DNA from 3 places in the Alteromonas sp. Mac1 genome. Region 3 is predicted to be linked to each of the others. Evidence: predicted binding sites of a transcription regulator. Region 3 holds the regulator's gene; each other region holds the start of a gene.

Region 1 (7,857 bases), 1.1 Mb from region 3:
TTGTTGCAAACGACACATATTTATCTAAGGACATGCAAAGGTTCCACTTTTATCATCTGCATTAACAGCTATCGCGAGGTCAGTCTCACTGCTTATGCTTTATCAATTGTCTCGAAAGGCACATCAAACATATTTATTTGACTAGGCTCTCGTACTTCTATTGGTTTTTCATTTTGGCGACGGGCTCTACTTAGCGCCGCTTGCTTTCTTCGCTGACATGCCCCAATTATCTTTCGGCGAGTTCCATCATCAATCTTAAGCCAATACAGCCGCTCTTCTCGGCTGCGGTAACATCCTTTGCAATACCCTCGCACTCCAGACTCACAAACACCAATACAGGGACTTGGAATTTCAAAGAACTCCAATTGCTGTGCTGGCGGTGTTTGGTCTGTCATGTTTACCTGTATGCGCTTGCTAACACGCGTTTCGTTAAATTAAAAACACCCTCTTAATGCCACTAACGCATTGTTATTGGCAACCTAATCTGGCCACGTAATTTAAGATAGCTTTACATTACTCCAGTATATTTTGGGCAAACTCACCAAAATAGCAACTCTGTAATAATACATCAGTATTAATCTACTAGTGTATAGTCAATAGTCGAAACTACCCGAACCTGCTTAATATGGGGGTGATGATGGTCTCTGCTAGCGATTGAAAACCGCCCTTGATTAGCCCGTTTTATTTTCCCTAACGTACTTTTCGAGTCCTGCGCGAACTTTTCAGCAACCTCTCTGGCATTAACAGTGGCTTCCTCGATCATTGCCGGTTTTACTTCATTTAAACGCGTAAATACATAGTCGGGCTGTGCTTGATAGTGTTGATTCGTTAGCACAACACCAGACTTTAATAAGCTACTTATCTGGCTCATGACTACACGTACCTTTTCGACCTCGTTTGAAAATACGGTAATGGTTTGCACTGCGGTGTAACGAAATGGCGCTTTTTCTGTACCGCCATATTGCTGAGCTAGTTTATCGGTAATGTCTGGCTTACCAATGGTAATACCCTCTTTGGCAATCCCTTTGCTCTGTAAGAAGTTAGACACTTTCATGCTGTTTGTTTCTATCTGGTTGTAAAGCGCGGGTAAATCATTGCCTGCATCAACAAATTGAATAGGCCAAATCACTCGATCTGCCACGTACTCCCTTTCAGACAACCCTTTAACGGTAACTACCCTGTCCCAAGTTTGCATGTCGTTTAGCGCCGAAGACACCTGTTGACCCAATATGCCAAGCGCACTCACCATGCCTATTGCCACTACCACTGCTGCACCTATCTTCATAACTCTCGTTCCAGTTTTTATTGTTGATAGTGCTAGCTTACGTTCAGTTGGAGTCGAATTTAGGGATGAAAAAAGCCGAGATTGTTGATACTTAACGATACATAATGACCAATTGTGGCCGCAAAGAGGCTGGAGAAATGGATTAGCGTTTATTCCCATCAACTATCATTTTGCGCGCTCTCGCATCCGAATTTCGAATCATATCGTCAATCAAAGCTGTTTCGGGCATATTCTTCCAGTACTTTTTGGGCATTGAGCTTAACATTGCGCTCTTTTTGATGCGGGCGGGATTAAAAATATTAGCGTAATAAGTGAGCCAATATTTTTCGATACGGTCGTCATTAGGAAACACACTCGGATCGGGATTATCTTCTAAAACTAGCTTTTCAGTATCCCAATGGGCAGCCCGATAAGGCGTTAATATTGACCACCGCATATTTTTAAAACGAGTTTGGAAGAAGTCGAGCTTAATCTCTAAGCTAAAATGTTCCGGCTCATACCAAGCGATAAAGTGCTCTTGTCCGTCATGATTAACTTCTCGAAACCTCAAAAAAGCACTTATTTTATATGCATCGCGTTTTACCGCTTTGGCTAACGTAACAAGTTGCATGATATCTTCATCAGTTTTTAACTGAATAAGGTTTTTGTTTTCGAAAATAACACGCCATAACACCCGATAACACAATGCGAAGCGGCTAGCATCTTGGTGACACAACGCATATTTGATAAGCGTTAAGACTGACTTGGGAATGCTGTGTTTCGCTTTTGGCTTACTGGCTGCTATAACTTGTTCCCCACCGCCAAACAGGTCGTCTTGTATAGACTCTGAAGTTTGCCAAATAATATTTTCGGGGGGGATAGCTTGCGCCAAACATTCTCTTGCTGCTATGCGCCACTCATCGTACCCAGGCACTGAAATGATTGTAATGGTTTTCATCTTTATGCCATTTCAATTAGGCGCTAAATAGCTCGAACTGCTTCGGCTGTTTGAACTGTAACTCAAAATTATTGCTATCGAGTAAATGAATATTAGGCGAGTAGTCGCTCACGCTAATAAAAGGCTTCAGCTTTTGTAGAGGCAGGCGCATTTTAGTAAGATCCATCCAACTAAGCTTTGCATAACGGCGAATAGTCAGAATTTTTTGTACAGTGCGTGCACCAAGGCCTGGTACCCGTAACAACATCAGTTTGTCGGCTTTATTTAAATCGATTGGAAACACATGACGATTGCGCAATGCCCACGCAAGTTTAGGATCATGATCCATATCAAGCATGTCATCGTGCAATATTTCATCAAGCTTGAATCCATAAAAACGCAAAAGCCAATCAGCCTGATAAAGACGATGCTCGCGAATTAAAGGCGCTGGTTTTAGCGGTAAAACTTCTGATGCATCGGGTATTGGCGAGAATGCAGAGTAATAAACGCGACGTAGCTTTTGTTGGCTATAAAGTTTTACGCTCGTGCCCAAGATAACTTTATCATTAGAACCATCGGCCCCTATTATCATTTGAGTAGACTGCCCGCCAGGGGCAAAGCGAGGAGGACGTTTACCTGTATGGGTTTTATCTACCTTATGCTCAGCTATTTTCTCTTTCAGTGTATTCATCGCGTTATGAATAGCGCCGAGGTCTTTTTCGGGCGCGTACTTATTTAAAGAAGGTTGGGTTGGCATTTCTACATTAATGCTTAGTCTGTCGGCGTATAAGCCAGCTTCGGCCTGCAATTCAGGTGAGGCATTGGGAATTGTCTTAAGATGAATATACCCCTTGAACCCGTGATCCAGACGTAAAGATTTTGCAATACGCACCATACTTTCCATTGTAAGGTCTGGAGAACCCACAATGCCTGAACTAAGAAACAGACCTTCGATATAGTTACGCTTGTAAAAATTCAGTGTTAGGTCTACGGTTTCTTTCACAGTGAAACGGGCACGTTGAACACTACTCGATACTCTATTAATGCAATAGTGACAGTCGTAAATACAGTAGTTCGTCATTAGTATCTTTAACAAAGAGACACAGCGCCCATCAGGGGTAAAACTGTGACATATACCCGTACCACCGGTAAGAGAGCCTATGCCCGTTTTATCGGTTTTGCCAGCCTTTCGTTTACCTGCAGAACCGCTTGCACATGAAGCGTCATACTTGGCTGCATCTGAAAGAATTTCGAGTTTTTGTATCAGTTTGTCATGCATCGCAGATTTGTACTTTCTCTTAGCAAATACACAGCGTCAGTGGGTTCAGTAATAAATGATGAAAAAAGACGTGTGTATCGGCAATATCGTTTTCAGTATATAAAACGTTATATCATGTATAAATATACAGTACAAATGCATTTTGCTATCAACACTCTGCTACCAAAAAGCAGAGCGCAATAGGTTTGAGCCACTGCCCCCTTCTCCCTAAGGACTGGCATAAAAAAAGGCCACTTAAACAAGTGGCCTAAAGTGCCTCCAAAGTACGAGGAGGAGGCAACGCTTGGGTAAACGGGAGAGTTAACCGTTACGTTTCAACAAATAGTAAAATACAGGAGTAAGAATTAAGCCGAACACAGTTACCCCAATCATGCCTGAGAACACTGCTACGCCCATGGCTTGACGCATCTCTGCACCTGCGCCTGTAGAAAGTACCATAGGCAACACACCCATAATGAAGGCTATAGACGTCATTAGGATTGGGCGAAGACGCAACTTACTGGCCTCTTTAATGGCTGATAGTGCATCCATGCCGTTGTCTTGTAGCTCTTTGGCAAATTCCACAATAAGAATGGCGTTTTTAGTCGCCAGCCCCACCAGCACAATTAAGCCAATTTGGGTAAATATGTTGTTGTCACCACCATATATCACCACACCAATTAGTGCGCTTAGCAAGGTCATGGGGACAATCAATATAATGGCCAGCGGTAAGCGTAAACTTTCATACTGCGCTGCCAATACTAAGAACACCAAAAGCACCACCAGCGGGAAGATAAAGGCCGAGGCGTTGCCTGCCAATATTTGCTGATAAGTTAGCTCGGTCCATTCGTAGGTCATGCCTAACGGCAGGGTTTCATCAAGAATTTGCTCTATCGCTGCTTTAGCTTGATCTGAACTGTAACCCGGCGCCGGAGAGCCGTTAACTTCAGCGGTGACATAGCCGTTGTAATGCATCACTCGGTCTGGCCCTGCGCTGTGCTCAATATTAAGAAATGAACCTAGCGGGATCATATCGCCTTTATCGTTTCGCACTTTAAATTGGGTGATGTTTTCAACATCTTGACGATACTGAGCATCGGCCTGAACATTTACCTGATAGGTTTTGCCGAAAAGGTTAAAGTCGTTCACATACACCGAGCCCAAATACGCCTGCATGGTGTCAAACAAGGTACCTATGTTTACACCTTGGCTAACGGCTTTCTCGCGATCTACATCCACATTTAACTGAGGTACGTTAACCGTAAAACTGGTGAAGTTACCGGTTAGCGCAGGGTGTGCCCACGCTTTGCCAATCACTTCTTGGGTTACTTTTTCAAGTTCAGCAAAACCTAAGTTTCCTCTGTCTTGCACTTGTAGCCTGAAACCACCAATGGTGCCAAGGCCCATTACCGGTGGTGGCGGGAAGATAGCCACATAAGCACCTTTAATAGAGCCAAATTGCTGGTTCAATTGCATAGCAATTGCACCGGCTGAAAGCTCAGGGCTTTGACGCTCATTGAACGGTTTAAGCGGCGTAAACAACACACCCGAACTTGGGCTGTTGGTGAAGCCGTTTATGTTCAAACCTGGAAATGCCACTGCATCAGAAACACCAGGGTGTTCCATCGCAATACGCGACATTTCACGCACGACTTCCTCAGTTCTATCTAACGACGACGCATTAGGAAGCTGTGCAAATGCAATAAGATACTGCTTATCTTGAGGCGGTACATAACCAGTTGGCGTGTTAGCAAACTGGAAGTAGGTTAACCCTAGCAAACCAGCGTAAAGCACGACTACCACACCGCTTTTGCGAATAAGCCCACCTACAGCGCCAGTGTATTTTTTCGCACCGCGATCGAACATTTTATTAAATGGCGTAAATACAAAGCGCCCAAACACTTTATCCATACCTCGGCTTAGCCAATCTTTCGATTGCCCATGAGGCTTCAATAACAAGGCCGATAATGCAGGGCTTAAGGTTAACGAGTTAATTGCCGAGATGAAGGTAGAAATAGTAATGGTTAACGCAAACTGCTTATAGAACTGACCGGTTAAGCCGCTCATAAAGGCAGTAGGGATAAATACCGCAGCCAATACCAAGGTAGTGGCAATAATAGGCCCTGTTACCTCTTTCATTGCTTGCACGGTAGCATCGAATGGCGCTTTGCCGTCGGCAATATTCCGCTCAACGTTTTCCACCACCACGATGGCATCATCAACCACAATACCGATAGCCAGTACCAAGCCAAACAACGATAGCGCATTTAACGAGAAGCCCATCAATTGCATAAACGCAAAGGTACCTACCAATGAAATGGGAACCGCTACTAAAGGAATAATAGACGCGCGCCAGGTTTGTAAAAACAGTACTACTACTAATACAACCAATAGCACAGCTTCAAGTAACGTATTTACCACGGCTTCAATTGAGCCACGTACGAATACGGTAGGGTCGTAAACGATGTCGTATTCCAACCCTTCTGGAAACATCTTTTCAAGTTCTGCCATGCGAGCACGCACGTCGTCAGAGATTTGAATAGCGTTTGAGCCTGGGGCCTGAAATATAGGTAATGCAGCTGCTGGATTATTATTTAGTAATGAACGCAAGGTGTAATAATCGGCACCTAACTCAATTCGGGCTACGTCTTTTAACCGGGTAATTTGACCATTATCGCCCGTTTTGACGATGATATTTTCAAATTCACTTTCATCTTCAAGGCGACCGCGCACATTAATAAGTAGCTGAAACTCACTGGTGCCCGTTGGCTGTGCGCCTAGGCTACCTGCCGCTGCTTGTTGGTTTTGCTCGGAAATAGCCGCAACCACATCGCCTGGGTTCATTTGCAGTGAAGCTAACTTGTTTGGATCTAGCCAAACACGCATGCTGTATTCACCAGCGCCAAATAAACGAACTTGCCCTACCCCTTCAACTCGCGCGAGCTCATCTTTTACGAATTGGTCGGCATAGTTCGACAAATAAAGCATGTCGTAACGTTTATCAGGTGAGGTTAAATGCACCACCATGGTTAAATCTGGTGATGATTTTTCGGTAACAATACCTAAGCGCTGTACTTCCTGTGGCAATCGCGGTGTCGCACGGTTAACACGGTTTTGAACCAGCGTAGTAGCATCATCAGGATCGGTACCAATAGCGAACGTGATGGTAAGCGTCATACGGCCATCAGATGTGGCCTGTGAAGACATATAAATCATGTCTTCCACGCCATTAATCTCTTGCTCTAAGGGCGTAGCAACGGTTTCGGCAATAACTTTGGGGTTAGCGCCAGGATAGTTAGCCGTTACCACTACCGTAGGCGGCACCACTTCTGGGTATTCTGTTATAGGTAGCTGCCAAACAGCTATCGCACCACCAATGAAAATGAGCAGGCTTAGTACACCTGCAAAAATTGGGCGGCGAATGAAAAATTGCGAAAAATTCATTAATTAATTCCAGTGCCAGCTACGCTACTTGTAATAGCGTCTGCGTTAGCCAAATTTGTTACGTTATCTACACGAGACTGCCAGTTTTGCAGGCTTGCTAGTGCTTCTTTATCACCCATATCAACGTGGTTTGGCGCAACAACAGCACCTGGGCGTACGCGCTGCAGACCATCTACTACAATGGTATCGCCTGCCACTAAGCCACTTTGAATAATGCGCATGCTGCCTACTTTGTCACCCAAGGTAACGGCTCGGTATTCCACTTTATTTTCGCCGTTTACCACCAACACAAATTTGTTGTTAAGGTCGGTACCAATGGCTTTTTCTTTAATTAAAATGCCTTGTTCGTTGGTATCACCCGCAAGTTTTAGATGGGTAAATAATCCCGGCATTAAACGACCATTTTCATTGTTGAAAACCGCGCGAACACGAAGGGTTCCGGTATTGCCATTAACTTGGTTATCTACGAAGTCGATTTGTCCCCAATGGCCATAATCTTGCTCATTGGCAAGACGCATAGCCACGGCTTGGTCGTTAACCGCTGAGTCGGCTTTATCATCACTGCTCACGTAATTTAGGTACGTTTGCTCATCAATATCGAAGTAAGCGTAAAGCTGATGGGTAGATACAATGCTGGTGAGCTCAGACTGCCCTGCCGTTACATAGTTGCCTGCAGTTATATTTGCGCGAGAAACACGGCCAGAAATAGGCGCTTCCACACGGGCAAAACCGCGGTTCAAACGGGCAACTTCTAACGCCGCTTTTGTTTGGTTAATGCTAGCAAAAGCTTGATTCTTACCCGCTAAACGCTCATCTAGCACTTCTTGCGAAACCGCTTGGGTTTTTCGAAGCTTTACGACTCTGTCGTAGCTTTGCACTGATAAATCGTAACGGCTTTTTGCTTCTTCAAGTTGCGCGGTTAAACGCTCAACTTCTGCTTTAAAAGCGCGGTTA
Region 2 (7,857 bases), 570 kb from region 3:
CTCGCTATGTTGATTTGGAAAGCGGTGAGTTTGTAGAAGCGCCTGAGCCAGATTACGATATGTATAAAGCAGCGAAGCAAACTGAATACAGCACAAAAGTAACTAACAGTAACGTTGGCTTCCAACGTCGCCCTAATGTTGCCAGTGTTTATTTGGTTCGTGACGAAGCTGGCGATGTATCTCGCATTATCTTGCCTGTGCACGGTAGTGGTCTATGGGATCTTATGTACGGTTTTCTTGCACTTGACGCCGACGGCGAAACAGTTCGTGAGTTGATTTACTATCAACAAAAAGAAACACCTGGATTAGGTGGCGAAGTGCAAAACCCAGCGTGGCAGGACAAATGGGACGGTAAAGAATTATTCGAGAATGGCGAAGTCGCTATCCGTGTAGTTAAAAACGCAAACCCAAGTAATCCACACACTATTGATGCGCTTTCAGGTGCTACGCTAACCAGTAACGGTGTTGAAAACACAATTCGTTATTGGGTAGGCGAGCAAGGCTTCGGCCAGTTCCTGAAGAATCAGGCATGGCGTTCATAAGGGGAGTCTCATGGCAGATACTAAAGAAATGAAAAAGGCCCTCTTTGGGCCAATTATGGACAACAACCCAATTGCCTTACAGGTACTAGGTATTTGTTCAGCACTGGCTATTACTACTAAGCTGGAAACAGCCTTGGTAATGTCTTTGGCGCTTACGACGGTTGTTGCGTTCTCGAACTTGTTTATTTCGATGATTCGTAACCAGATTCCATCGAGCGTTCGTATCATCATCCAAATGACTATTATTGCGTCATTGGTAATCGTAGTTGACCAAATATTGAAAGCTTACTCGTACGAAATTTCGAAGCAGCTGTCAGTATTCGTTGGTTTGATTATTACTAACTGTATCGTAATGGGTCGTGCTGAAGCCTATGCAATGAAGAGCCCACCTCTGATGAGCTTTTTAGATGGTATTGGTAACGGTTTGGGTTACTCATTCGTATTGGTTGTTATTGGTACAATTAAAGAACTATTCGGTTTCGGTACTATTTTAGGTTTCGAAATTCTACCGCTAGTTCAAAACGGTGGTTGGTATCAGGGTAATGGTTTGTTGATCCTACCATTTAGCTCATTCTTCTTAATCGGCGGTATGATTTGGGTTATCCGTACCCTTCGTCCCGAGCAAGTAGAGCCTAAGGAGTAAGTCATGGAACATTATTTGTCGTTATTTGTTCGCTCAATTTTTGTTGAGAACATGGCGTTATCACTTTTCTTAGGTATGTGTACCTTCTTGGCGGTATCGAAGAAAGTTAAAACTGCTATGGGTCTTGGTGTTGCGGTAATCGTAGTGCTAGGTATTTCTGTACCGGTTAACCAAATCATTTATGTGAACATCCTTGCGCCAGGTGCACTAGCGTGGGCTGGTTTCCCTGATGCAGATTTAAGCTTCCTAAACTTCCTAACCTTTATCGGCGTTATCGCGGCATTGGTTCAAATTTTGGAAATGAGCTTAGACAAGTTTTTCCCTGCGCTTTATAACGCGCTTGGTATCTTCCTTCCGCTAATTACGGTTAACTGCGCTATCTTCGGTGGTGTGGCATTCGCGGTACAACGTGAATATAACTTGACCGAAAGTGTCGTTTACGGCGTAGGAAGTGGTATGGGCTGGGCAATAGCTATTGTGTTATTGGCCGCTGTACGTGAAAAGCTTAAATATGCCGATATGCCTGATGGTATTCGTGGTCTGGGCTCTGTGTTCATGATTGCGGGTCTTATGGCACTTGGCTTCCAGTCATTCACTGGTATTCAGCTGTAATCGAGCTCGGGAGCATATAAATGAATCAAGTAGAAATTTTCCTAGGCGTCGGCATGTTTATTGCCATTGTATTGGCGCTAGTATTTATCATCATGTTTGCCAAGTCGAAGCTGGTACCAAGCGGTGATGTAACCATCACTATCAACGGTGACCCAGACAAAGCAATTAAAACTGAGCCAGGCGGCAAGCTTCTTGGCGCACTAGCAGATGCAGGATATTTCGTATCTTCAGCATGTGGTGGTGGTGGTTCTTGTGGTCAGTGTCGTGTAGACGTTCATTCAGGTGGTGGTGAAATCCTTCCAACTGAACTTGATCACATCACTAAAGGTGAAGCTCGTGAAGGCTGCCGTTTATCATGTCAGGTTGCGATTAAGCAAGACATGGAAATCGAGCTTGAAGAGTCGGTATTTGGTGTTAAGAAGTGGGATTGTGAAGTTATCTCTAACGATAACAAAGCTACTTTCATCAAAGAACTTAAGCTTCAAATTCCTAACGGTGAAAGCGTACCTTTCCGTGCTGGTGGTTACATTCAAATTGAAGCCCCTGCACACCACGTTAAGTACAAAGAGTTTGAAATCCCTGATGAGTATCGCGGTGATTGGGAACGTTTTGGCTTCTTCGATATCGAATCTAAAGTAGATGAAGAAACCATTCGTGCTTACTCAATGGCTAACTACCCAGAAGAAGAAGGCATTATTATGTTGAACGTGCGTATTGCTACGCCGCCACCTAATAACCTAAGCCTACCTGCTGGTAAAATGTCATCGTATATTTGGAGCCTTAAAGAAGGTGACAAAGCAACGATCTCTGGTCCATTTGGGGAATTCTTCGCAAAAGAAACCGAAAACGAAATGGTATTTGTTGGCGGTGGTGCGGGTATGGCGCCAATGCGTTCGCATATCTTCGACCAACTTCGTCGCTTAAATACCGATCGTAAGATGAGTTTCTGGTACGGTGCTCGTTCACTTCGCGAAATGTTCTATACAGAAGACTTCGATGAGTTAGCTGCAGAAAACGATAACTTCAAGTGGCATGTTGCCCTTTCAGATCCTCAGCCTGAGGACAACTGGGAAGGTTACACTGGGTTCATTCACCAAGTTCTTCTTGAGAACTACCTGAAAGACCACCCTGCGCCTGAAGATTGTGAGTTCTACATGTGTGGACCACCTATGATGAACGCAGCCGTTATCAACATGTTGAAAGACCTAGGTGTTGAAGACGAAAACATTATGCTTGATGACTTCGGTGGTTAATCCGAAATCTACAAGTGAGTAAAGGGGGCGTGAGCCCCCTTTTTGTTTAGTTAAAGGACCCAAAACGTGATTCGATTCTTTGCCAGAATAGCATTAGCGGTTATTGCTATGAGCATCCTTTTTATTGCCAGTTGCAGTGAAAAGCCACTTTCGGTTGAGCATTTGCAAGGCCAAACTATGGGCACGACTTATAATATTAAGTACGTTCTTGGTGAAGGTGAAACTGCAGTAGAAGGTTTGCAGGAAGAAATTGACGCTAAGTTAGTTAACATCAATAAGATGATGTCGACCTACGACACAACGTCTGAGTTGTCTCGTTTTAACCAATATCGATATTCAGATAACTTTGCGGTGTCTCAAGAGACGCTTACCGTGGTGAATGAAGCCCTTCGTTTGGCCCGTTTGAGTGATGGTGTGCTAGATGTTACGGTCGGGCCCTTGGTGAATTTGTGGGGGTTTGGACCTAACAAACGCCCAGAGAAAGTGCCAACCCAAGCCGATATTGATGCCGTACGGGATTATGTAGGTTATGAGAAATTATCTACTACGCCAACCGGTCTTATGAAAGCAAACCCCATGTTGTATGTTGATTTATCAACTATTGCGAAAGGTTATGGCGTGGATGAAGTGGCAGCTATTTTAGATGCCCATGACCTGCAGCATTACCTTGTAGAGATTGGCGGTGAAATGCGGGTTAAAGGCGAACGTGGTGATGGCAGTGAATGGCTAATTGCAATTGAAAAGCCGGTAACGACAGAACGCGCCGTACAAAAAGTGGTGTCTATAGGCACTAATGCCATAGCGACATCGGGTGATTATCGTAACTATTACGAAGAAGATGGGAAACGCTACTCTCATTTGATTGACCCAAATACTGGCTCGCCGATAACTCATGATTTGGTGTCGGTTACGGTGGTAAACCCATCTTCAATGATTGCTGATGGCTTAGCCACTGCCTTCAACGTAATGGGATGGCAACGTGCTATCGACCTTGCAGAGCAGGAACAACTTGCTGTATTTCTCATTCGTCGCACAGCCGATGGATTTGAAGAGTATGCCACGCCAGAATTTGATAAACTGGTAAAAGTAAATAATTAAGGAGTAGGCTATGTCTACGTTTATTCTAGCATTCGGTTTCTTCCTCACTATGGTACTTGCCATGGCGGTAGGCTACTTAGTGCAGCGCAAAACCATTTCAGGTAGCTGCGGTGGACTAGGCGCATTGGGTATCGCTAAAGCATGTGATTGCCCAGAGCCTTGTGACAGAAAGAAATCTCGCATGGAAAAAGAAGAAGCGAGAGAAAAGAAATTGAATGAATGGAAACAGAATCAGATCCTTTAATCTGATCTTATCGCTCTTTTGCTTAGACAAAAACAATACGCAAAAGAGTTACAATGTATAAATATAGATGCGCGGTAAGTTAAAAGCTTACCGCGCTTTTTTGTATGCTTCATTTATTACTTGTGGAGTAAGTAGTTGCTCACTATTCATCTCGTTCACTGGTAAGGCGAATTAATATGCTCTAGAATACTGTCTTTCTATACAGTTTTTTTATAGAGCGGTTCAATTCGTTTGGCAGTTTAGGGGGCAATACGGCATGCGAAAAATCATCCATGTAGATATGGACTGCTTTTATGCTGCGGTTGAAATGCGTGACAACCCTGCGTTACGTAATATCCCTATTGCCATTGGTGGAAGCTCACAGCACCGTGGCGTTATCTCTACCTGTAATTATCCTGCCCGTAAATATGGGGTGCGTTCCGCCATGGCCACCGCATACGCGTTTAAGCTTTGCCCGAATCTCACCTTAGTAAAAGGGCGCATGGATGCTTATGTAAAAGAGTCTCAACGAATTCGCGAAATCTTCGCCGACTATACCGATTTAATCGAGCCACTTTCGTTAGATGAAGCTTACCTTGATGTCACCAATAGCCAATACTGCGGAGGGAGCGCCACCCTAATTGCCGAAGAAATTAGAAGCCGTATTGAAGCAGAATTGGGGCTAACCGCGTCGGCGGGCGTTGCCCCCTGTAAGTTTGTAGCAAAAGTGGCCAGCGATGAAAACAAGCCTAATGGGATTTGTGTTATTACACCGGACAAATTAGACAGTTTTGTTAGCGCTATGCCCCTTAAAAAGATTCCAGGGGTAGGCAAAGTGACAATGCAAAAGTTACAGAGATTAGGGTTAGCGACGTGCAGCGACGTGCGTGTTTACCCTTTCGAGCGTATTCAAAAGGAATTAGGTAAGTTTGGCGCGGTACTGTGGGAACGAGCTCACGGTATTGATGACAGAGAACTATCGGTTTCAAGAGAACGCAAGTCTATAGGCGTAGAACGCACCCTAAGCAACGATATTCACTCATTAAAAGACTGTCGAGACTTTATGCCTCACTTACTACAAAAGCTTCAGGAGCGTATGGATGCCCATGAAAAGCGCACAGGAAAGCCTGTTCGTATTCGCACTCAAGGGGTGAAACTGAAATTTCAAGATTTCCAACTTACTACCGTTGAGCATCGATGCCCTTCGTTAAATGCTCATTACTTTGATACCCTATTGCAAGAAGCTTACGAGCGCGCCAAAGGCCGCGGTATACGATTAGTTGGGCTGCACATTGGCCTTGGTGAGGCACAAACCATACATCAACTTCCTTTGCCCCTAGAGGGTGAATAAAATAGTGAGTAAAAAGGTGAGTAATTGAAACGGCGTCAACCTTATCAGACGTCTTATAAACTTAGCCCTAATTAACAGTATTTAAATGAAAAATAATGAAAAGCAGGAGCCATCATGAGTGCCACAGAAACTAAAACTCCCGAACTTAGAACCCCAGGTCGCTACCGCCACTATAAAGGCAGTGATTACGATGTTTACGAAGTGGCGACACATTCAGAAGATGAGTCTTCCTTAGTGGTGTATCGCCCATGTTATGGTGAAAAAGCCTTGTGGGTTCGCCCATTAAGTATGTTTTTAGAAGAGGTGGTAGTAGAAGGCAAGCCTGTTCCGCGGTTTGCTTATATTGGTGACATCCCAACTGATGAAAAAATGATCTGAACCGGAAGCTAGGTCATAGTGTATGTAGACCTAATAAATAATAAGCACTTCCTAAGGAAACCCCAATGGCGCAATCACGTACCCGAAGTATGCTACTAGCTGCAAGTTTAGTATCGACAACTTTCATTCCAGCTGCTTTTTCGCAAGACCGTTTTGAAAAGGTTGAAATAGAAGCAACAGCACTTAAAGGTTCCGTGCATATGTTAACGGGGATGGGCGGCAATATCGGCGTTTCTGCAGGTGATGATGGCATTCTTATTATTGATGATCAGTTTGCTCCGCTTGCAGAAAAAATAGCTGCCGCGCTAGGCGAGCTTGGTAGCGACAAGCCAAAGTATGTGATTAACACCCATTATCATGGCGACCATACAGGGTCGAATGCGTTTTTTCACAGTCACAAAGGCGCGACTATTTTAGCCCATGACAACGTGCGTGTTCGATTGGCCAACGATGAAAAAGTCTCTCCTGATGCGCTACCGGCTATTACCTATGAAAACGGTATCAAGCTACATTTTAACGGTGAAACCATTCACATTATGCATCTTGAATCAGGGCATACCGACGGCGACAGCATCGTATGGTTTGAACAGCCGGATGTCATGCACACTGGCGACTTGTTCTTCAACGGATTATTCCCGTACATCGACTTAAAGTCCGGCGGTAGCGTTAAAGGCTACATTGAATCAGTTAAGCAAGTGATGGCGAAAATAGATGACGATACGGTTCTGATTCCAGGCCATGGTGCACTTAGTAACAAAGCCGAGTACACCAGCTTTCTTGCAATGATTGAAGAAACCTTTGCTTTTGTGAAAGCGCAGAAAGCACAGGGTAAAAGCCTTGAAGCGATTACAGAAGCAGGACTAGACAGTCAGTGGGATAAGTGGGCGTGGAGCTTCATATCGGAAGAGAAGTGGATTGCTACCCTTTACGAAGAGGCCTAATCAAGCCGGTTTAGGAGCAGGCTCAACATTGCTCCTACTCCGACTCGTAACTATATAGCTGCGTCAGTTTTATTCACCACAGACTCCGGATTTAATACCCCATCAGTATGTGTACTATTGTTAGGACTAGACGCGGTTTCGATTGCGCTTTTCTTTTCCGCTTCGTTTATCGTATTGGACGCCGCTTTAGCAGCTTTGTTGGTGGGCGAGTGAGCAACCATTTTAGGTTTGCGTGGTGTTTTATATAGCGGCCAAACGAGTTGCTCTACCCAGTTAGCGTAAAACATTCCTTCAATACCATATTGAGCTGGGTATTTTCGCGTGATTTTGGCAGTTCCAAATAACACGTCCCAGAAAAACAATAGATTTCCGTAATTACCTTTATAGTTGGTAATGCCATCGTCAGCCTTTAGACCGTGGTGTGCGCTATGGGTAGAGGGTGTCGATATTGTCCTTTCCACAATCCACGCTAGCTTGTTAAGCATTGGCGTTTGGTATAAAAATCTGTCCCATTTCCATTCGGCATGCGCACCGGTAATGACACTTAGCTTTACCACAAGATAGAACGCATAAGTCCAGCCTAACCCTAAATAGATAAGCGCGCCTGAAAACCACAGCGACGGCATCAACAGGTAATAGAACACGTTATTACGATAGATAATGCGCACGCTCATGTACTTGCCGTTGTGGTGTGCACGATGCAAGTTGTACAGGAAACGGGTGGAGTGAGACAGGCGGTGCCACCAATATTGCATCATGTCATCGAATATCAGCAGCAATGCAATATGCAGAAAAATAGATGAGTCGCCTAATGCT
Region 3 (7,857 bases):
ATCGATAACCGTCTCTTCAGTGTGCAGCACTGTAACTACTAACTAGTTGCAAACACACTGACGAAGTATAGGCTAGTTATGCAATACCACGTTCTCTAGATGCTGGGTCATTTCAGGCCATACTAGCGCCATCACGTCTTCCCGAAGTGCTTCACACTCTTCAGAGTATTTCAGACTGCCATCTTCTGTAGAGTCTAACCAATGGTTATCTTTTAACGCACTAATAAAGCTAGACAGCACGTTCTTATCGTAAAACTCAGGTGAGCTTAGCCCATAAAGGGTAGATAAGCGTTCTGCCACTTGGCGGCTGGTGCGTTCAAGTGCACCGCGACTAATCACTTTCTCTTTGTCTAAAATAGTCAGTACTACCGCATAACGCTGCAAGGTTTCTTGCATACAACGGCTTAACAACCATGCTGAATGAAACTGTTTTTGCTGAGCATCAGGAGGAAGTAAATCGCCATCTTTAATACGTAGAAGGCCTTGGTCTACTAATGCATCAATAAGCGCATCCGTATGTGTAAGGGCTTCATCTTGAGATAAGTGTAAAAATAGTTCGCGCTGAAGCAGTGGGTATAACGCAGCAATTAACTGGAATACTGTGGCTTTACTTGTGCCTTTATGAGCAAATACACAGGCCATAATTAATCCCGGCAATGCGAATAAGTGCAAGATATTGTTGCGATAGTAGGTGAGATAAACCGCCGACTTAGGTTTGGGGCTGATTAACCGACCATAATCGTCTTCCTCAACCACAAACTTGCCAAGCTTTAAGGTATCGTCGAACAATTCCTTCGCGCTGGCATCCGGAATGGTGGCATCGGCACTGAATGGCACGTTTTTGAACAAACTGATAAAGTCGCCCATCGCTTGTTTAAGCTCAGACTCACTCATAGTTTGTGTTTTTGACGACAGTAAACACAGCGATGTTAACGCCATGCCATTAACCGCTGCTGCGCGATTAATACGTGTCATGACATTGTTGGCCAACTCGTTTACGGCCGGCGTTAGCCATGCAGGCTTTTTCTCTGGCTCAGCATCACGGCAGTCGCGCCAGTTTGGCACATGGGTTTCTAAAAATTGGTTCAGCTGAATAGGCTCACCAAAATTCACATAGCCATGACCGTAGTTTTTAAGCTTGCGGATGGCCGAGAACACTTGCCAGTTAGATTCTTTTTGCTTCTTAGTCCCCTTTAACTCGTTCAGGTAGCTTTTCACTTCCATCACGTTTTCGTAACCAATATAGACTGGTACTAGGCTAACGGGTCTATTCACACCTTTCAGCATGGCTTGAATGGTCATGGCAAGCATGCCTGTTTTCGGTGGGATAAGTCGACCAGTGCGACTACGGCCACCTTCAGGGTAATACTTTACCGAATAGCCTTTGTTGAAAAGTAGCTCTAAGTACTCGCGGAATACCGCGGTATACAACTTGTTCCCGGCAAAGCTACGGCGTAAGAAGAAGGCTCCGCCGCGACGAAAAATTTTACCAACCGGCCAGAAATTTAAGTTAATACCCGCGGCAATATGGGGAGTTACCATGCCTTCATGATAAATCACGTAAGTGAGCAACAGGTAATCCATGTGACTGCGATGACAAGGCACGTAAACAATCTCATGGCCGTTAGCGGCTAATTCGCGAATACGTTCAGAGTGGCCAACACTAATACCATTGTAAATTTTGTTCCAAATACGGGTAAGCAGTCGATCGCCAAAACGAATTAACCCTTCGCGATAATCAGCTGCTATTTCGGTAACGTACGATTGTGCTCTGTCTTTTGACGCTTCATGGGTAATTTTTTTACTGCGAGACTCTTCTGCCATAGCACGGCGCACGGCATCAGAACCGAGTACACTGTTGTTCAACTCTTGGCGCTCTAACAATGTAGGGCCAGTCATGCTCTGGCGCTTACGCTGGAAGTGAGTGCTTGCTACACGCACCAGTTTGTGCGCAATGCTTTTATCACTACCATGTTGGTTTGACATGGCACGAGCCGAAACGGCTTTTGAGTAATTGATAAAATTATCGCGGCCTAAAAACATCACGATAAAGAGTTTTCTCAGCCAACTTGGCGCGGCATTATCGGCAATAAGGTCAGCTAATCCAGGCGTACCTCGCCCAGGCGCTCGGCCCCAAGTTACAAATACCGGAACCACTTGAAGATCTAATTGATGATGGTCTCTGTGCAAATGAAACAAGTCAGTAAATACATCTTCAATACCGGTATCGTCAGCTTGTGAACGAAAAATCGGTTGGGTTTTACGCAGAAACAGCGTAGATGGGTATTCTCTGCCCGCTAACGTAAGCGTATCAGTCGGGCTCGGTAGACCTAGTGCTTCTGTTGACATTCTAAGTGCTAATTGATCGGTTACCGAGTTTGCTGGAAGCAAGTAAACGATGGGCTTCGACTTATCAATGCCAAGCTCAGTCTCTACGTTTACGGGAATGCTGTGGGCTTTAACCAGCAACTTAACAGGATAATGAAATAGCGACAAAAGGGCTTTTCGCATCCACGACATGAATTCTGTAATCCTATGAAATTAAAACGGGAGAAGTGTACCACATCTCGTGCAATGTCATGCAGAGGCCGTGGGGCTGTTTGAAAGAGTCATTAGTATAAATTGTCGCCATAGCATATTGATTGAGCGTGTTTTTACCTACATATCAATTAGTGGCATTGCCTTTGTAATGCATAGCCACGTCACAGCGTTCATAAGAACAACCAAATTTTTGCATGATTTCTTCACAATGAACAAAGCCATTTTTCTTATAAAGATGAATAGCGGCCTCACACTTCTTATTCGTTAAAAGAAATAATGTATTAAAAGCAATGGCAGGGGCGTTATTCAATACATATTGCAACAAGCCTTCGCCTACTTTTAATCCTCTTGCTTCACTGACCACACCCATCTTAGTAAGTTCGAATACCCCTTCCCCTTTTTTCATTAATGCGCATGTGCCTACAATGCCAAAATCGGGATGTTCAGCAAACCAAATGTATCCACCCTTATCGATAATATTACGCTGAGGGTTGCCAATAACGGCCTCATCAACGCTCTCTAAACGAAACATCTTGGTGATCCACTCTCTATTTATGCGGTCAAAGTGGGGGGCTAGCTCGGGGGTATAGTCGAGGTAATGCAACATGACGGAATTAAATACACTGATTAAAGATAGATAAAAGAAAGGTTACTTTATGCCTTAATGCCAAACTTGTCACCTCGGCGTAAACCCAATTAAAGGTAAGGCGCCTATTCACTATTTCCTGTCTAAACAGGCTGTCTAGTTAAACTGACGCTTTCATTTATAACAAAAGTTTAATTTTTATTAATACACCTTTTAATTATTAACAATTATGACTAGAATCCGCTCTAAATAAGAATATCTATCATTTTCAATACTGTTTGAATTATCACTCGAGGAGACTTGCTTGAAACTTGGTAAAGCAACTATTTCTACTGCTGTTCTATTGGCACTTTATGGCACATCTGTTTTGGCTCAAGACACTGTAGCTGAATCAGATGAAAGCGTTGAACGTATTACAGTACGCGGCGCATTCTTTGGTCAACAAGTCGCCACAGCGGTAAAAACCCCAACACTATTGGTTAACGTGCCACAATCTGTATCGGTAGTAAGTGCACAGCAAATTTCAGAACAAGCACTGTTTAGTATTGCCGATGTTATGCAATACACGCCAGGTGTGAGCATTGGGCTGGGTGAAGATCATCGCGATCAGGTGACTATTCGTGGACAGAACACTACTGCCGATTTCTTTGTTGATGGGCTTCGCGACGACGTTCAGTACTTCCGCCCATTATATAATTTAGAACGCGTTGAAATATTACGTGGTGCGAACGCACTTTTATTTGGACGCGGTGGCGGCGGTGGCGTGGTTAACCGTGTGACTAAAGTAGCCAGTACTGCGGAAGACTTCACCACATTGTCAGCAGGTATTGATACCTTTGGCGCTGGCTCTATTAGCGTAGATACCAATAAAGCCATAGATGCCAACAATGCGTTTCGTTTTAATGGTGTGTTCGACAGCATTGATAACCACCGTGATTTTAAAGATGGTGAACGTTACGCATTAAACCCTACCTATACATGGATGGCTAACGACGACACTACGGTGGTGGCATCTTACGAATACGTAAACGATGACCGTTTAGTCGATAGGGGGATTCCTTCATTAGATGGTGCGCCGCTGGAAGGCTATGACGATACCTACTTTGGTGATCCAGACTTCAACAATACTACCCTTGAAGCACATATTGCCCGCATTCGTGTTGATCATTCACTATCGCAAAATTGGAACTTGAACGGTACGGTTCAGTTTGCTGACTATGACAAAGCTTATCAAAACTTGTACCCCGTTAATTTTGATGCTGATGCAGGCACAGTCACGTTAGACGGATATCGTGATACTACAACCCGTGAGAACACGTTGGTTCAATTGAACCTTATTGGGCAGTTTGCCACGGGTGATATTAACCATACCTTGTTGACGGGAATGGAATACGGTAGCCAAGATACAGAAAATGCTCGCCGTGATGCGTTTTTTGCAGACAGTCAAGACGATCAAGTATCCTTCGTGTTTAGTGACCCACTAGTAATTCCTTCAATGACGCTGACCGACCCAGTAAGAGATCGTGCATCTGATGTCACCTTTACCTCAGCGTTTGTTCAAGATGAAATTAAACTTAACGATAATTGGATCGTGGTAGCGGGTCTTCGCTACGACAACTTCGATATCGATGTCGTAGATAGTATTGAAGTGGCTGACGGTGCAGATGATGGCAACAACGGTTTTCTATCAAGTTCTGATTCACAAGTGTCTCCGCGTGCAGGCTTAATTTACAAGCCAGCGGAATCAGTATCGATTTACGCAAGTTACAGCAAATCGTTTTTACCTCGTTCAGGTGATCAATTCCTTTCACTGTCGCTGACAAGCCAAGCGCTAGAAGCTGAAGAGTTTGAAAATAAAGAAATTGGCGTGAAGTGGAATTTATCTGACTCGCTTAGCGTGACAGCAGCGGCATTTGAAGTTGAACGTGAAAACGGCACAGCGCAAGATCCTAACAACCCGGAAGCGTCTATTTTAACCGGTACCGAAACCAAAGGTTTTGAAGTGCAGGTGGTGGGTAAACTTTCAGAACGTTGGGTAATCAATGCTGGTTACAGCAACCTTGATGGCGAAGAAATGGGTCGAATTGTAGATGGCACATTGGCGAACCGCGACTTAGCGCAGCTACCAGAACATATGCTGACGTTATGGAATCAGTATGAAGTAAATGATGAATGGCGTGTTGCATTAGGCGTGATTTATCAATCTGAGCAGTATGCTTCATTAAATAATACGGTTGAGCTACCTGACTTTGTTCGCGTAGACGCTGCACTTTATTACGACTATAGCGAAGACGTTAAAATTCAGCTAAACGTTGAAAACCTATTCGACGAAGATTATTTTCCGTCAGCACATAACGACAACAATATTGCCACCGGCGAGCCGCTTAATGCGCGTTTGAGTTTGCAATATAAGTTTTAGTCACGCTAAATAGTAGTGATATACAAAGCGGCCTTCATGGCCGCTTTTTGCGTTGTGGTTAGGTCAGTATAAAAAACATGCTTTGCAAAGCTTTGTGCTTGTCATTTCCTTTTAGGTGTATATACTTACAGGAACTGTATAGACAGACAGGTCTTTTATGCGCCCACTCACAGCAAGACAAACAGAAGTTCTCGAGCTGATAAAAACAACCATGCTCGAAACTGGCATGCCGCCTACCCGTGCAGAAATTGCCCGTCATTTAGGTTTTCGCTCTGCGAATGCCGCTGAAGAACATTTAAAAGCGTTGGCCCGAAAAGGTGTCATCGAGATTCTTCCAGGTACTTCCCGTGGTATTAAATTGAATATCCCACTTGAAGATGAAGCTCCTGAAGAAGAAGGGCTACCTCTTATTGGCCGAGTGGCTGCGGGCGAACCTATTCTAGCGCAAGAGCATATAGAATCTCATTATAAGGTCGACCCTGCCCTATTTCAGCCTCACGCCGACTTCTTGCTTCGTGTAAGCGGTATGAGTATGAAAGACATAGGTATACTTGATGGTGACTTGTTAGCCGTGCACCGCACTACGGATGTCCATAATGGGCAGGTGGTAGTGGCACGTGTCGATGAAGACGTTACCGTTAAACGCCTTGAAAAGCGTGGCCGTGAAGTGCTACTTCATGCTGAAAATGATGAATTTTCTCCTATTAAGGTCGACTTAGCTTCAGAGCCTTTTTCTATTGAAGGTATTGCCGTTGGTGTTATTCGAAATGCCGATTGGATGTAACTTTTTAGCTATTTAGTAAAGAAAGCGGCTTATAGGCCGCTTTTTTGTATGTTTACCATACCTTGCTTGCACAATAATCTTGTTTAAGCCTCAGAAATACCTTAGAGGCCAGTTGATCCGGTTCCCACATTTTATCTTCTATTTATGTCATCTTTTATAGTACTAACTACCGCTATGTCTGTTATCTATTCTGTTTGAAAAGCATTCAATATTACGTAACTACCTTTTGATTATAAGAAACTTATTACACTTTATATTCGTCGATTTCGTTCAAAATGAGCGTTTCAAACGGCCACATTAATTATCCTTATAACGCCCATACGCTGTGGCGTGATTCATTCCTCTTACTTACAACTTTTGATTAAAAATTAAACGCTGGAATTGTTTTTTCTTAGAAAAGACTAGACTTGTGCGTTTTATTGAGCAATTCTTATACTGTATTTAACAAAATAATAACAATAGCTGCAACTTTGCTTTACAACTAAAGCTGGGCAATTAAGTTAAAAGTTGGATTTCGGGTATCAGTTGCCAGAAGCGCAGCGCATTTATTGCGGTAATGCTTCTGTTATAACGGAGGTGTTGAGTGAAACGAGTAACGACACAAGCGGCGACACAAGCGACAAAGTGGCTTTACGGGCTGCCACTTTTGCTTACCTCACCACTGCTGTTTGCGGATGTAGCAACAGGTGAAGGCTCATCCATGAATTTACGTCGAGGCGCAACCGACATAAGTGGTCAAGTGTACGACCTTCATATGTTGATGTTCTTTATCTGTATCGCCATTGCCGTTGTGGTTTTTGGGGTTATGTTTACCTCAATGTACTTACACCGTAAATCCAGAGGAGCGAAGCCTGCTCACTTCCATGAAAATGTAAAAGTTGAAATTGCGTGGACAGTAGTACCTTTCATCATTCTTATTCTTATGGCTATTCCCGCCGCTAAAACCCTTATTGCGATGGAAGATACCAGTGAGCCCGATCTTACTGTTGTCGTTACAGGTTCTCAGTGGAAGTGGCATTACCGATACATGGACAGAGATGTTGAGTTCTATTCGTTAATGGCGACTCAGCGAGAACAAATTGAAAACAAATTCGAGAAAGGCACGAATTATTTGCTTGAGGTCGACCGTCCACTGGTGATCCCCACAGGGCAAAAAGTGCGCTTTCTTATTACTTCAGATGACGTTATTCACTCTTGGTGGGTTCCAGATTTTGCGGTGAAAAAAGATGCTAATCCAGGGTTTATTAATGAATCTTGGGCAAAGGTGAACGAGCCTGGTATTTATCGCGGGCAGTGCGCCGAGCTTTGCGGAAAAGATCATGGCTTTATGCCGGTAGTGGTTATCGCAAAAGAACCTGCCGAATTTGATGCGTGGATGAACGAGCAAGAAGAAGCCGCTCGCCAAGCGAAAGAAGAAGAGCAACGTTTACTGTCGATGAATATGTCGATGGATGAACTAATGAAGGAAGGTAAGCGAGTTTATAACGCCACCTGTGCAGCTTGCCATATGCCTAATGGGGAAGGGTT

The links. Region 3 encodes LexA, which represses DNA repair genes until DNA is damaged. Its sites were predicted from a motif close to TACTGTATNNNNATACAGTA; they were not measured.
Region 1: the regulator LexA is predicted to act here: its motif matches at 3,593-3,612, upstream of AV939_RS15160 (putative DNA modification/repair radical SAM protein).
Region 2: the regulator LexA is predicted to act here: its motif matches at 4,580-4,599, upstream of dinB (DNA polymerase IV).

Annotation. Positions count from the first base shown of each region.
Region 1 covers NZ_CP013932.1:3,535,928-3,543,784, forward strand. Annotated here, with positions in the region: gene AV939_RS15140 (HDOD domain-containing protein) at 1-34, opposite strand, end outside; gene AV939_RS15145 (DUF1289 domain-containing protein) at 93-395, opposite strand; gene AV939_RS15150 (SIMPL domain-containing protein) at 575-1,285, opposite strand; gene AV939_RS15155 (TIGR03915 family putative DNA repair protein) at 1,428-2,222, opposite strand; gene AV939_RS15160 (putative DNA modification/repair radical SAM protein) at 2,239-3,480, opposite strand; gene AV939_RS15165 (efflux RND transporter permease subunit) at 3,781-6,903, opposite strand; gene AV939_RS15170 (efflux RND transporter periplasmic adaptor subunit) at 6,903-7,857, opposite strand, start outside.
Region 2 covers NZ_CP013932.1:4,037,063-4,044,919, reverse strand. Annotated here, with positions in the region: gene AV939_RS17145 (Na(+)-translocating NADH-quinone reductase subunit C) at 1-542, shown strand, start outside; gene AV939_RS17140 (NADH:ubiquinone reductase (Na(+)-transporting) subunit D) at 553-1,185, shown strand; gene nqrE (NADH:ubiquinone reductase (Na(+)-transporting) subunit E) at 1,189-1,797, shown strand; gene nqrF (NADH:ubiquinone reductase (Na(+)-transporting) subunit F) at 1,818-3,050, shown strand; gene AV939_RS17125 (FAD:protein FMN transferase) at 3,117-4,148, shown strand; gene nqrM ((Na+)-NQR maturation NqrM) at 4,159-4,392, shown strand; gene dinB (DNA polymerase IV) at 4,649-5,722, shown strand; gene AV939_RS17110 (DUF1653 domain-containing protein) at 5,837-6,100, shown strand; gene AV939_RS17105 (MBL fold metallo-hydrolase) at 6,190-7,041, shown strand; gene AV939_RS17100 (sterol desaturase family protein) at 7,092-7,857, opposite strand, start outside.
Region 3 covers NZ_CP013932.1:4,610,165-4,618,021, reverse strand. Annotated here, with positions in the region: gene plsB (glycerol-3-phosphate 1-O-acyltransferase PlsB) at 73-2,520, opposite strand; gene AV939_RS19590 (GNAT family N-acetyltransferase) at 2,666-3,073, opposite strand; gene AV939_RS19585 (TonB-dependent receptor) at 3,432-5,546, shown strand; gene lexA (transcriptional repressor LexA) at 5,704-6,330, shown strand; gene coxB (cytochrome c oxidase subunit II) at 6,914-7,857, shown strand, end outside.